Regions from separate parts of the Pseudobacteroides sp. genome, predicted to be linked through region 2. Evidence: riboswitches for the same ligand, from Rfam matches in the RefSeq annotation. Region 2 holds a riboswitch; each other region holds the start of a gene.

Region 1 (4,849 bases), on a different contig from region 2:
CCAAGGTTAAAATTACATATGATGATGTAACGGACAAGTTTACTATAGATGCAAAAAGATTAGGTGCAGGAAATAATATCAACATTAATGAAGCATCAAGTTCATTTTTAGCATCAATGAACCTTACTGATTTGAGGCAGGGGCAGGATGCAATTGTTGTTTTGGATGGTCAGACCATAACAAGAAGCAGCAATTCCATAACTTCAAACGGTGTAACATATAATCTTCTGAAGGAAAGCACAACTGAACAAACCATATCTTTAAAGACTGATACTGAAGCTGTATTTAACAATGTAAAGAATTTTGTAACTAAATATAATGACCTTATAGGCAAGCTTAATAGTAAGCTGACAGAAAGATACAGCAGAGAGTTTCAACCCCTTACTGAAGAACAGAAAGAAGGAATGTCTGAAGAACAGGTGAAAAAGTGGGAAGAAAGAGCTAAAACAGGTCTTTTGAAAAACGACAGTTATATTACAAAAGTGGTTGATAGTCTGAGAACTGCTCTATATGATAATATAAGCGGAATAACAACAAAGCTGACTGATATCGGAATTACCACAGGCACTTTTACAGATAAGGGTAAACTTATCATTGATGAAGACAAGCTAAAGCAGGCTATAGCGGCAAATCCCGATGGTGTAATGAACCTTTTCAGCAAGAAATCAGACAGTAATCCTTCTTACAGCCGCAATCTGACTGCTTCGGAAAAGAAAACCAGATATAATGAAGAGGGTATGGCACATAGAATTTATGACATCATAGAAGATAACATTTCAACGATCAGAGATTCTGAAGGCAAAAAAGGAATATTGCTGCAGGTAGCTGGGATTACAGGAGATACATCAGAGTATTCCAACACTATATATACACAGATTAGCCAGTATGATACCCAAATAGATAGACTCCAAGACAAACTGGCTGATAAGGAGAATAAGTATTATAAGCAGTATGCTGCACTCGAATCTGCCATATCCAAAATGAATAATCAAAGTAACTGGTTAATGAGTCAGATTAGTGGTAAATAATGGTTTCGTATAAACAAAAAATACCGGAGGGATTATTATGGTAATGAACAAAGCATCAGACCAGTATAAAGAGAACTCAATATTTACAGCTAGTCCGGAGGAATTGACACTTATGCTGTATAACGGACTTATCAAATTTATTATGCAGGCACAAATGGCAATAGATGAGAAAAATATTGAAAAGGCACATAATTGTATAGTTAGAGCAGAAAATATAATAGGCGAGTTTCAGGCAACTTTGGACCAAAAGTATGATATATCAAATAATCTGTATTTAATTTATGATTATATGAATAGAAGACTTGTAGACGCAAGCATAAAAAAGGACAAGGAAATATTAAATGAAGTTTTAGGCTTTGCAAAGGAACTTAGAGATACCTGGAGTCAAGCTATGAAAATGGCCAAACAGCAAATGCCCAAATCTCAACAAGTTGCAAAATAGGAGAACACTATGGATAATAACAATAGGATAACTGTAAATAAAAGCCCCAATACTTATGTTGAAAGGCTTTTGGAGATTACAGATGCTAAATATGCATGTTTGCAGGAAATGCTTGAGTTAACAGCTGAGCAGGCATCTGTTATAGACGAAGATGAAATAGAAAGACTTGAGAATATTTTAGATGAAAAACAAAGAATAATTGAAAAGGTTGACAAGCTTGATGATGAATTTGAGGTTTATTTTCATCGCCTTAAATCGGAATCCAGGATTAAAAGTCTTGAAGAGTTAAGCTCAAACGAAGTAAAAGGACTAAAGGAACTAAAAATCTCAGTATCAAATGTCATGGCAGTTTTAAAGGAATTATCGGATTTGGAGAAATCCAATAATTCAAGAGCAAAGAAGGCGTTAGAAGATATTGGCAATGGATTGAAAAATATAAATGTAGCCAAAAAAGTCAATTCCGCTTACGGAGCATTACCTATCCAAACCGAATCCTTTTTCATAGATAAAAAGAAGTAAAAGTTCCCTTAAAGCCAACATATGTTGGCTTCATTGCATTTATTGATGTATCTCACCACAGCTGCCAAGGCTGACAAAATCATTTCGTGATTTTCTTTAAAAAATGTGATATAATAATATTAGGTGGTTTTTTTTATACTCCACTGTACCCCACTGATAAAGGCAAACTTATCGAAAGGTAAGGACGCAAAGTCATGGGCCTTAAGCTAAGGGATGACTAAAAAATTACTTCCGCTTTTGAGTGGGTGTTGACGAGTTAAGTCAACACATGAGCGAAATTTATAGCGGAAGTTATTTTTGATCATGCCTAAGGGATGACTAGAATGGTATTTTAGTCACTAAATGCGATGGTTGCCAGATTACCGGGTGGAACATATCTTATTATTTAATCTAAAATTATTGTTCGTATTGCTCAGATCTGGTTTCCTTCCGATTGGAGGAGATTCTTCTATGAAATCCAAGTTCAATTTGTCGTGTTTTGTTATACTGGCAGTGATAGCAATATTTGTTGCTGTACCGGGGGTTGTTTATGCAGGTGATGACACAGCTGCTTCACCTGTGGACTTAGCGGAGAAGGTTAAATCGGCTATGCTTTTGAGAAATCCAACATACACAATACAGTATACAGGGGATGCAACAATAAAAAGCAATATCAAAAGCTTATTTAGCGATATTTTTAGCTCGGACGATTACCTTCACTACAGCACAAAAACGTATGGAGTTACCATCTATGGTATTACAGGAAATTTATCCATGAAGTTTAATTTTTCCTACTGGGAGTCAAAAGAGCAGTCGGATTTTGTTGAAAGTAAAGTTTCTGAGGTGTTAAATGAAATTATTACTCCTGAAATGAACGACTATCAAAAGGAAAGAGCAATTCATGACTGGATTGTAACTAATGTTGCCTATGATATTTCTCTTGGGCAGCATTCAGCATATGCAGCTCTCGTCTCACCTTATAAAACCGTATGTCAGGGTTACTCCCTTCTAGCATATAAAATGCTTAACGAGGTAGGAATAGAAACCAGAATAATCGAAGGAAAGGCAGGTGGGCAAAGCCATTCATGGGTTTTGGTAAACTTAGATGGAGCCTATTATCATCTTGATCCCACTTGGGATGATCCTGTACCCGACGTTAAGGGAAGAATTAAATATGATTATTATAATTTAACGGACGAAGAGATAAAATCTAACCACTCGTGGACTAAATCCTACCCAAAAGCTGAGAATTCTTTTGTAGATATCCTTAAATCAAAAATGGTAAGTGATGCTGAGAACTCTAGTGTTTATGAGACCATTATAAGCGATTTAGGTCTTCAGTTTACAGATGAGTCTTTGACCGTATCAAATTCTTTGGGATTGAACTCAAAAATACAAGAGGCTATCGTAGAAGAGAAAACATCAATAAAGGTTAGGTATACCGGATTATCTATTGCTACAGATATCAAGGAAGCATTCAAGGGCATCAGTAATGTGAAAACATACAGCTATACATATACTGATTATGTTCGTACTCCACAGGTTGGAGATGTGATTTTGGAATTAAACTTTTCATACGAACCTCAGGTAAATATAACAGAAATATCATTGAACCAGAGCTCTATTTCCATTGATGTTGGAAAATCCTCAACAAAGCTTATACCAACGATTAATCCTACTACTTCAAGCAATAAAAGTGTTATATGGTCTTCATCAGATATAAGTATAGCAACAGTTACTGATGGGATAATTAAGGGAATTTCCGGCGGTAATGCGACAATTACTGTGAAAACTATTGACGGTGGAATTGAGGCAGATATAGATGTTACGGTTACTGTTCCTGTTGCAAGGATAAAGCTTGATAGGGCATATTTGCAGCTTAAAGTGGAAAGTGAAGATGTGGTTCTGAAGACTTCTGTTTTTCCTGAGGATGCCACAGATCAGGATATTGTGTGGAGCAGTAATAGCCAAAATGTAGCTGTGGACGAAAATGGAACGGTACATGCTGTTGCACCTGGAAAGGCAATAATTACAGCAACATCAAAAAGCGATCCGGCCAAAAAAGCCACCTGTACAGTAGTAGTTCCTGTAACGGTAACTGAGGTATCCTTTACGAAGGATAAAATAACTTTAAAGCTTGGACAGGCACCTGTAAAGCTGATACCGATAATATTGCCGTCAAATGCAGTTATAAAAGCAGTTACATGGTCATCGAGCGATGAAGCTATTGCTACAGTAAGCAGAACAGGAAATCTGATAGCAGTGTCCGAAGGTACTGCAACTATAACAGCCACCTCAGTTGACGGAAACAAATCGGGGGCCATGGAGGTTACAGTAATAAGAGGTGTTATCAGTGTTACCCTAAATAAGAAATTTGCTACACTTAAAATCGGAGACCCTGATTTGAAGCTTGAAGCGGCAGTCTTGCCTGAAAACGCTACAATAAAGGATATACAGTGGACAAGCAGCAATCCTGCTGTGGCAACTGTAGACGAAGAGGGTAATGTCCATGCCGTATCACCCGGCAAGGTAACAATTACTGCATCGTCAAAGCAGGACGGGACAAAGAGATCTGTATGCACAATAACTATTCCTATTCCGGTATCAGGTATAAAGATCTCATCAGCAGTAAGCACATTAAAGGTTGGTCAAATAGGAATAAGGCTTTCGCCTGCTATTACACCTTACAATGCAGCCAATAAAAAAGTAGAATGGGAAAGCAGCAATTCATCTGTATTAACGGTTAGTGCATCAGGGGTGATCACTCCCCTAAAGGAGGGAACTGTGACAATTAGTGCAACTACAGTTGACGGCAGGTTTGTGGATTCCATTACCATTAATGTTGTGTACCCCGTATCTTCAGTTAAATTAGATAAGGTTA
Region 2 (4,849 bases):
TAATCGCTGCCAATAAATCAGCTGAGTATAACAATGCTTTCTTAATATTAGCTCTTATTTCACTACTAATAATGTACATACACCCCTTTGTGAATAATATACTCGTTTCTATATCAAATGTGGCAAACACCATATTCAGTATATATAAGCAATATCAAAAATGTCAATTTAAAAGTAACTGCTTCTTTTTTAAATTTCATTCGCAAGCACGTAAGCAACTAAACATTTCACCTTCCTCAAACACTGCAAAAAGTATATAATGTGTTTATACAACGTATAATCTAGATTAAAAGTGTTGCTAATCTTACATTTGGCGAAGCAAATAACGAACGGTTCAACGGGATTTGCGACAGACAAGTGTAATAGATTTATCACTTTTAATCTATCTATACAGAAACAGGTGATTAAAATGCTAAAAAAGAATTATGTAAAGATCATATTTTACAGTTTTATAATAATTGCTGCATTGGTATTAGCCGTTATAAAGCTGCTCGACGCTAAGTATTCTTCTATATGGCTTTATATTTTGGTTATAATAATATTTAGCTTCCGGCTGATATCCTCAATAAAAACACCACTTTATAAGTCAAAGGATGATAATTAATGAAAAAATACGAATTTGAAGCGGAAATAATAAAGCATGAGACACTTAATTCCGGGTATATAGAATTTCCTTATGATGTGGAAAAAGAGTTCGGAGTAAAAGGCCAGGTAAAAGTTAAGGCATATTTTGACGGATATGAGTACAGAGGGTCTCTTGCAAAGATGGGACACCGATGCCATTTTATCGGATTAAATCAGAAGGTCCGAAACGCAATCGGAAAGGGTCCCGGTGACAAAGTACATGTAATTATAGTTCAGGATACAGAAGAAAGAGCAGTGGAAATCCCAATGGAACTTGATAATTTATTACACACCAACCCTAATGAAAAGGAATTTTTTCACAAGCTTTCATATTCTCATAAGCGTGAATATATCGAATGGATTCTATCCGCCAAAAAAGAGGATACCAAAGACAGAAGGCTCCTCCTATGCATTGAAATGCTTAAGGCTCAAAAGAAAACACCTAAATAATATATTTCACAATAAATATGGATAAATTAGTCGAAGCCTATTGTAACTTACGATAAAAAGTAGTAAAATATAATTGTAGGAGATTTATGTAATTAATTAAATAGTAAACATACTGATAATGACAAACCTATCGAAAGATAGGGACGTAAAGCCCAAGGGTCTAAGGTTTATTCTATGACAGCCGGGTTGCCAAAGGTGTTAGGATTGCTTTTAAAAGCATATACCAGCTCTGTTTGGCAAGTCAATCAGAGCTTTTATTATGTTCACATTTATTAATTATGTAAAACCCTTTCGACAATGGCAAACCTTTCGAAAGAAAGGGACGCAAAACTACAGGTCTAATGTTTATTGGGGAATTTCAAAGGGTTGTCTTTAATGCAGTTTTCTATTATTAAAAGTACATGTTGCTTTTAATTCATTTTCATTAGCAGTAATTCCGATCATTTACTTCATCCCGTCTTACTGTCTTAAATGGAAACACTCCTTAAGTAATCCTTGATAATTCCCAAACTAAAACTATGACGGCTGAGTAACCGAAAAAGGGGGATTTATCATGAACCGTTTTATTAAGCTTTTTTTGATTTTTACCATCACTTCTTTGTTATCCATCACGCCCTTCCAAGTATCGAATGCCGAAGAGCCACTTCTGATTACTGAAAACGGAGTATCTTTGATTAAGCTACCATCACAGGCTGATGGGAAAATTAACATCTCCGGTCAGACCTCGAAACAAAAAATCAAAGCCCTTATTATTAAAGATTCTTATCAGGAATGGTTTGATATTGACCTTGACAATGGCAAGTTCAATGAAAACATATGGTTTACTGAGGGCAAAGGCCAGTATGAAGTTAATATCATGGTTAATCTTGAGGATAGAAAATACACCTATGGCCCTAAGCTAATTGTAGAAAACGTTGCTGATGTTAACCGATTCTTGGTTCCCACCAAGGATATTGAAAGCGACTATCCTGCTATTGCCGATCTTGCCAAACGTCTTACAAGGCTCTCCAAAACCGATCGCGATAAAACTAAAAATATATATAACTGGATTACCAAGAACATAAAGTATGATTATGACAAATATCGCAGACAGCTGGCAAATGACTTTACAGATGTCTACGGAGCAGAAAATACCTTTAAAACAAAAAAAGGTGTATGCTACGACTTTTCAACCTTGTTTGCGGCCATGTCCAGGTCTATCGGTATAGAGGCAAAAGTCATACGAGGCAATTATGTATCGGGAAAACGTCAGGAATATCATGCATGGAACGAAATTTATCTTCATGATGAAGGAAAATGGATAAAGCTGGATTCCACTTTCGGATATGCACTGAATAAAAATTACTTCGATAATAAGGACTTTGATATTGATCATGTCAAAATCGATGAATTGTAGAAACCTTTCTAATCACTAATATCAATTTTAAAGCCGGCTAAACCAAAAGTATCTGACAGCCGGCTTTTTATATTGCCTTATTTATTTCATCAATCCCTTTTCAGCAAAGCTTACATATTTGTCGCCTGCAACAATAATATGATCAATAACCGTTATGGAGATTGCTTCTAGAGCAACTCTAATACGCTCAGTAATCTCAATATCCGCCCGGGATGGATTCATGCTTCCTCCAGGATGGTTATGTGCAAGAATGACGCTGTTTGCCTGATGCCTTAGTGCTGTCTCTACAATAAGCCTAGGGTATACAGGGGATTCGTTTATAGTCCCTTCCTGAATAAGTGCCGAGTAGTTTACTCTGTTTTGGCTGTTTAAACAAATAAGATAGAATGCTTCATAGGTTCTGCCCATAAATATTGAAACTGCAAACTGGCCCGCTTTTGCCGAGCTGTCCAACACAGGCTTTTCTCCCCATTTATCATTAAAATACCTTCTGGAAATGGAAGGTATCAATGCAAGAAGAAATGCGGAGCTTTCACCAATCCCTTCTGTATTATGAATATCCTTTATATCCGCTTCAAAAACACCTGAAAGTGATCCGAACTTTTTCAAGAGCCTGTGTGCAATTTCATTCGTGTCTTTTCTCGGTATGGAATAGAAAAGAAGCATTTCCAGTACCTGATGAGGTTCAAAGCTATCCAGTCCTTCTTTTAGAAATCTTTCTTTCAGCCTTTTTCTATGCCCTTCATGCATATTATCCCCCATTTAATTTACATTTTTGACATAATGAAAAGAGATTAAACTGTCACTTTTCGTATAGTATATTTCGGCTATAATTTCTAATTACTGAATACATTATTGGAATATAACTTTCGAATTTAAAGGCACTATTTGTATCCAGGTAAGACCTGGGTTTAATTCAATGGGTTTGCCGCTTTCATCGGTATAGCTTGTCTTTGAATTTCTGGCTTTCTTGGCCCATTTGATTTTAATTGCTTCTCCGCATGTAATAAACCAACCGTTTCCGCTTCCCACATCATTCAAATCCTGCCTTCCTTTATCATCTCCCTTTATTCCATAGTTGGCTATATGTTGAATAATTATATTCTTAACCTCCAACTGTTTTTTGCTTACTCGTTCCATATGCGGCTCGCCATTGCGAGTCTTCTTATATATGTCGTTTGAGGCGTCAAATTCATATGTATTGAATATTCTTGAGTTATACCTTACCGTTATTTTATTCGCCTTTTCTCCTGAATTTAATTTTTCATCCATTTGATTATAGCCAAAAACCAACTTTTTATCGGTAGTCTGCTTGTACTTTGCTTTTTTTATAAAGTTCCTCACATTTTCCATTGATGTATATGAGTCCTGCCAGTTTCTTCTGTCCTTTGTCAAATCCCAGAAGACTTCTCCTCCGTAGCCAACGCCATTTATGTTGTTAATTTTGAATTTGGATATATCTTGCATGGCTCTAGGACTCCATCCAAAATGCACATAGATGGCGTCATGCTCCATAACAAAATCAAGGTAATAATGCCTTGAGCTCCTGACAGGCCCGATCATACCGGGATTGGTCCCCCAGAAGACCGGCATTAATCTGGTCTCACCGCCTTCAACGGCAATCTCATAAACCAGCTGTGCCTTATCAAGTCCACCCTGAGGCAGCACCCTTTTACCTTCGTTATCAATCATAACAGCAACGGGCCTTTCCCCTTCCTTCGGAAACACAAAATTAATTTTTTTAGGCGTTGGCGTTGGTTCCACAAAAGGCGTACTAGTAAAAGATGGGGCCATTGTGAATGTTACATGAGTACTGGTAGGCACTATATTATTATTTGCCCCATCACATGCAGCTATAGAAGCTATAGCCATAAGTGTACCAAGCAAAATAATTATTCTTTTAATCATAAAACTCCCCCCCATAAATTTAATTTAATTTATATAAACCCCTGATACTGATATAATTTGCCGCATATATAGACAACGAACTGTAAAGTTATATAACTAATTTACAGTTCGTCATCTATAAACAGAAGGATCAATTCTTAATAAATTGTCCTTTGTTCGGTATTCTATAAATATTTTAGGTAAATATTATTCTGAAAAATCAAACTCATCTTCCATTCTGACTTTGAATTCCTCGAAAACCATATTTAATTCAACTTCATCCTCGACACTGATAAATGAATCTTCGCCTTCCTCATTATGCTCTATCTTAAGAATTAATACCTCATCAGTATCGCTTTCTTCCTCCTGCTCTTCTTCTTCCATCTCAACCGGTAAAAGAACAACATATTCACTACCGTTCATTTCAATTGTATCAAGGTGCTCGAATTCAACTTCTTCTCCGTTTTCGTCAACTAGAACAACTACGTCATC
Region 3 (4,849 bases), on a different contig from region 2:
TGTATTAATTACCGGCTGGGTTGAACGTTCACCACACAGTACAACCAGAAGATTGCTAACCATAGCTGCCTTTCTTTCTTCATCAAGTTCAACTATTCCATCTTCATTAAGCTTATCAAGAGCCATTCTTACCATCCCTACAGCACCTTCAACAATTTTCTGTCTTGCTGCAATTATAGCTGACGCCTGTTGACGTTGCAACATTGCAGCTGCAATTTCAGGAGAGTATGCCAAGTGGCTGAGCCTAGCCTCTTCAACTATAACTCCGGCTTTACCGAGTCTTTCCTGAAGCTCATTCTTTAACGATTCGGAAACTTCATCGGCACTGCCTCTTAAGGAGATATTATGGGTTTGGTCGGTTATGTCATAAGGGTACATTCCTGCAATGTGTCTTATAGCAGACTCACTTTGCACTTTTACATAGTCAACATAGTTTTCAACATCAAATACTGCCTGAAATGTGTTTTCAACTCTCCATACAATAACAGCAGCAATTTCAATAGGGTTACCTGCTTCGTCATTAACCTTAAGCTTGTCACCGTTTAGGTTTCTTGAACGAAGCGAAATTTTCTTCTTTGTGAAGAATGGATTTGCAAAGTGCCAGCCTGGCTTTTTAACAGTTCCTCTGTATTCGCCGAACAGAATAAGCACAGCAGCTTCGTTTGGCTGAAGAGTAAAAAATCCACCTGTAAAAATGCACCATACTACAAACAATACAGCACCGCCTATTATTGACCCTACGGAAAGTGGTGAAGGATCTGTGTTAGTCTTTATTATCCCCAAGACTACACCCCCGATAGATGCTAAGAGCATTAAGATGTCTACAAAAAACATTAATAGACCTGATGACACTTCCTTGTTTAATTCTTTCATTTTCCTCGCCCCTTTAATTTAATTTATGATATTATTTTGATATCACTTTTATATTATAAGTATAACATTTTTATATAAAAAAATAAACCTGGTTTTGGTCTGTTTTTTATCAAAAAATGTCATAGAGGCTAAAATTATAAGTTTCTTTGCAAATAGTACCATCAAGATCAATTTCTCCGTTTATTTCTATGTTTTTAAATATAATAGATAAGGTTTTTTAATAGAGATTGATTAAGAAGCTATTCTAAAAGGCTTTTTTGATTATATTTTTTGATTATACTATGGTTTTATTAAGACATTTGAGAAACACATCAACCAGCTTGGGATCCAGCTGTTTTCCTCTGCAGTTCTTAAGTTCATTAACAGCACTTTTAAACGAAAGAGAATCTTTATATACGTGCTTGACAGTTAGAGCAGAGAACATATCAGCTATTGCCAGTATCTTTCCTTCAAGCGGTAAGTCTTTATCTGACATTGCAAAAGGATATCCTTTACCATCATAACGCTCATGATGATACTTGACCGCATTTTTGACAGTACTGGATATTTCGAATATTTCTATTAGGCAAATGCAGTCAGTAACATGATTCTTAACAATTTCATACTCCGCCTTTGTCAGTGATGACTGTTTGCGGAGAATTTCCGATGAAATAAAAAGTTTCCCAAGATCGTGGATCCAGCCTGCGATATATAAATCCTGGACAAAAGCCTTTGGAAGATTCAATGCATTTCCCAAAGTTTTAGCAAAGTTTGCAACAAATCTGGAATGAATAAAAGTGTACATGTCCTTTTCTTTCATAGCATTGATTACTTGAAGACAGCGTTCAGGAAGCAGTTCACTTCCAGCTTCCAATCCTATATCAATTTGAAATCTTCCATATTTGTTTTCATACATTCTCATGTCTGCACGATGAAGAAGTATTTCGATTTTCTTTTCGGATTCATTTCTTGAGTGTGCTATACCTGTAGAACAAGATAATCTAATAGGATGTGCATTGGGATCAGATATAAAAATGCTGGTTTTTAATGTATTGCGTAATTTTTCATTGAGATTACGCTCCTTAACCAAATCCAGGTCCTTGATTAAAATTATAAATTCATCTCCCCCCAATCGTCCCATTGTATAGCTAAGGCCTTCAAGGCATTTTTTTATTAGGGCTGAAATGAATACAAGAGCTTTGTTTCCTGTCATATGGCCATATGTATCGTTAATGTGCTTAAAATGATCCATATCAATGACCATTAATGATACATTATATTGCTTATTCAGCATGTCCTGTCCGATTTCAATTATGCTGTTTAAGTTGTACAGACCTGTCAATGAATCCATCATGCTTACTTTGTGGTACTTATCCCTCTCGCTCTTTATGTTTATTATAAGGTAAAACACTAAAGAATATAGTGCACTGACGATAATTATACCTGATATATATACGGTAATAACATGTGTGGATTCATGAATTCTGCGGGTCAGAAAAATAAAAGCAATAATAATTCCAGTTAGATTTGAAAAAACAAAGTCTCGAAACAAATATTGTGCAAAAACGGGAATAAAAAAGCCTATGGCAATTACATAAATTGTATCTACCGTGAACATTGCTATAGTAATGAGGATAGAAGCTATACAGGTACATGCGAAAATTAATCTGAGTTTTGACTTAGGATGAAGTACATTGGATATGATTGAAGAAAGCATAAAGACTAAAGAACTACAAAGGGCAAAGGTAGAACGGTTGCTGGTAAAAAATCCCCATAAGCCGTAGGATACAACTCCCAAATAGAATAGTATTGGAACAATTATATACTTGTTATTCTTAAACAGCCTTCGCAAAAGAGTCTGTTTTCCACAATCCCATGAGGAATGCTTCATGAGAAAATCCGCAGGAATATTTATTTCGGTCATATTATCACCCAGTTATAAATAGTACGAACTTTAGTAAATACATCTTACTTTGATAAGAATAATTGATTGGCAAAAATAAAAAGGCAAGAAACAAAATTCAAGCCCTTTAGGTTAAAAACCCGGCAGCCTGACTATCATAACAATAAAATGTCACAGATTCATGGCTTTGCGTCCCTACCTTTCAATAGGTTTGCCTTATCATGGTTTAAGTTTATATATAAATGGTAACTTTAATATTAATTGTAATTTTTTAAAAACCAATAAAATAATTATATCATAAACCTTTAATGATTTTCCACAAAAAATTACATATATACAAAATAATTTAAAAGCCAAAAAGACCTTTGAATTTTTGTGTGCTTTTAATCACAACTATACTATATGATATAATAATTTGTGTGATTGATAATTCAAAATAGCTGGAGGATTGAAAGGTGCATAAAATATTAATAGTAGATGATGATGAGCTAATAGCAAACCTTATAGAGCAAAATCTCAAGCTGGAGGGTTTTGATACAAAGGTATGCCATGATGGTGTCTCTGCCCTTGAAATTTGTGACGGCTACAAGCCCGATCTGGTTGTGCTTGATGTGATGATGCCCAGGCTTGATGGGTTTCATGTATGTAAGTGCCTTCAGGGGACAGGCACTGCAGTTATTATGCTGACTGCTAAAAGCGATATATCAGATAAGCTTGTAGGGCTCGAGATGGGGGCGGATGATTATATTATAAAGCCCTTTGATAGCAGAGAGCTTGTTGCAAGAATAAAGGCTGTCATACGCCGCTTTGAGAAAGTTTCCATACAGCATATTGGTAATGAAAAAAGTTCAGGTAACAAGATAATAAGTCTTAACGAGCAGACCAGAATAGCACTTGCGGCTGGTAAAGAACTGGATCTTACCCCAACAGAGTTTGAACTGCTTCTCATTTTTGCCAACAATGTACAGAGGGTTTTTACAAGAGAGCAGCTTCTTGACACTGTGTGGGGGTATGATTATCTTGGAGATTCGAGGACGGTCGATATTCATATACAGCGTCTTAGGAAAAAGCTAGGAAAATACAGCGGCTGCATTGAAACTGTTTTTGGAATAGGATATAGGTATAAGGAGCCAATAAAATGAAACTGAGACTCAAGGTTATCTCCATGAATATGTTTATTATTGTAGCAATATTGCTTGTTAGCGGAATCATAATTATAAGGACAATTGATAACTTTAATCTATATACTTCATACCAGTACGTTTTAAGTCAAAGCAAATTTACAGAGCAATATCTTACAGAATACCTTAAGATCAGTGAAAAACCCCATGTCTCATTAGAACTTAACATTAATTCACTTGAAGAAAAACTGAGGCTGCAATCGGGCTGTGGTGTGGAGATTTCAGGCAGTGACAAAGCTTCTGCCAATGAAATGCAGAAGAATGCACTTGAAGGCAAAAAAGTCTACTTGATTAGTTCGGAAAGCCCAAACAGGAAGCTGCTGATGGCTTTTCCAATCATAGTTAAAGGTTCAGTAATAGGAACTGTTAGCTTGGAGTATTCACTTTACCAAGCGGACAGTATGAAAAGAAACCTTCAGATAACCCTCGTTATCCTGCTTGTTTTTGCTCTTTCGGTGTCGCTAGTTTTAAGTTATCTTTTCTCATACAGGATGATTAAGCCTTTAGAAAAGCTAACCCTTACAACAAAGGAATATTCAAAGGGTAATTTCAATGAGATAGGCGGGGTAAAAACCGGAGATGAAATAGAAAAACTGGCTCATTCCTTTAATGACATGGGCAGAAATATCAAAGATATGATTGACAGGCTTACAGATGAACAGCAAAAACAGAAGAAGTTTATCGATAGTGTAACTCATGAAATAAGAACTCCTCTTACAAATATTATTGGGTATGCAGATCTTTCAGGCAGAGTAAATGAAGAGGAACAACGCAAAAAATATTATACCTATATAATAGACGAAAGCAAAAGACTTTTAAATATGGTAAATAACCTTCTTGATCTGTCCCAGCTCAATCAGTATGAGTTTTCTGTCACGAAAAAGGAAACAGATTTAAAGAATGTTATTATTAA

What was found. Region 2 has a riboswitch for cyclic di-GMP ahead of VIO64_RS18570 (transglutaminase-like domain-containing protein). Riboswitches for the same ligand answer to the same signal wherever they lie in the genome.
Region 1: another riboswitch for cyclic di-GMP. It lies ahead of VIO64_RS16850 (Ig-like domain-containing protein); the one in region 2 lies ahead of VIO64_RS18570 (transglutaminase-like domain-containing protein).
Region 3: another riboswitch for cyclic di-GMP. It lies ahead of VIO64_RS05175 (bifunctional diguanylate cyclase/phosphohydrolase); the one in region 2 lies ahead of VIO64_RS18570 (transglutaminase-like domain-containing protein).

Annotation. Positions count from the first base shown of each region.
Region 1 is NZ_DATCTU010000104.1:91,214-96,062, reverse strand. It holds gene fliD (flagellar filament capping protein FliD) at 1-1,028, shown strand, start outside; gene fliS (flagellar export chaperone FliS) at 1,066-1,470, shown strand; gene VIO64_RS16855 (flagellar protein FlgN) at 1,480-1,989, shown strand; cyclic di-GMP riboswitch class I at 2,141-2,214, shown strand; gene VIO64_RS16850 (Ig-like domain-containing protein) at 2,440-4,849, shown strand, end outside.
Region 2 is NZ_DATCTU010000113.1:406-5,254, forward strand. It holds gene VIO64_RS18565 (YdeI/OmpD-associated family protein) at 604-1,074, shown strand; cyclic di-GMP riboswitch class I at 1,185-1,268, shown strand; cyclic di-GMP riboswitch class I at 1,364-1,448, shown strand; gene VIO64_RS18570 (transglutaminase-like domain-containing protein) at 1,628-2,470, shown strand; gene radC (RadC family protein) at 2,552-3,220, opposite strand; gene VIO64_RS18580 (DUF3048 domain-containing protein) at 3,323-4,378, opposite strand; gene VIO64_RS18585 (DUF1292 domain-containing protein) at 4,565-4,849, opposite strand, start outside.
Region 3 is NZ_DATCTU010000032.1:133,713-138,561, forward strand. It holds gene VIO64_RS05170 (SPFH domain-containing protein) at 1-873, opposite strand, end outside; gene VIO64_RS05175 (bifunctional diguanylate cyclase/phosphohydrolase) at 1,148-2,776, opposite strand; cyclic di-GMP riboswitch class I at 2,895-2,981, opposite strand; gene VIO64_RS05180 (response regulator transcription factor) at 3,211-3,897, shown strand; gene VIO64_RS05185 (HAMP domain-containing sensor histidine kinase) at 3,894-4,849, shown strand, end outside.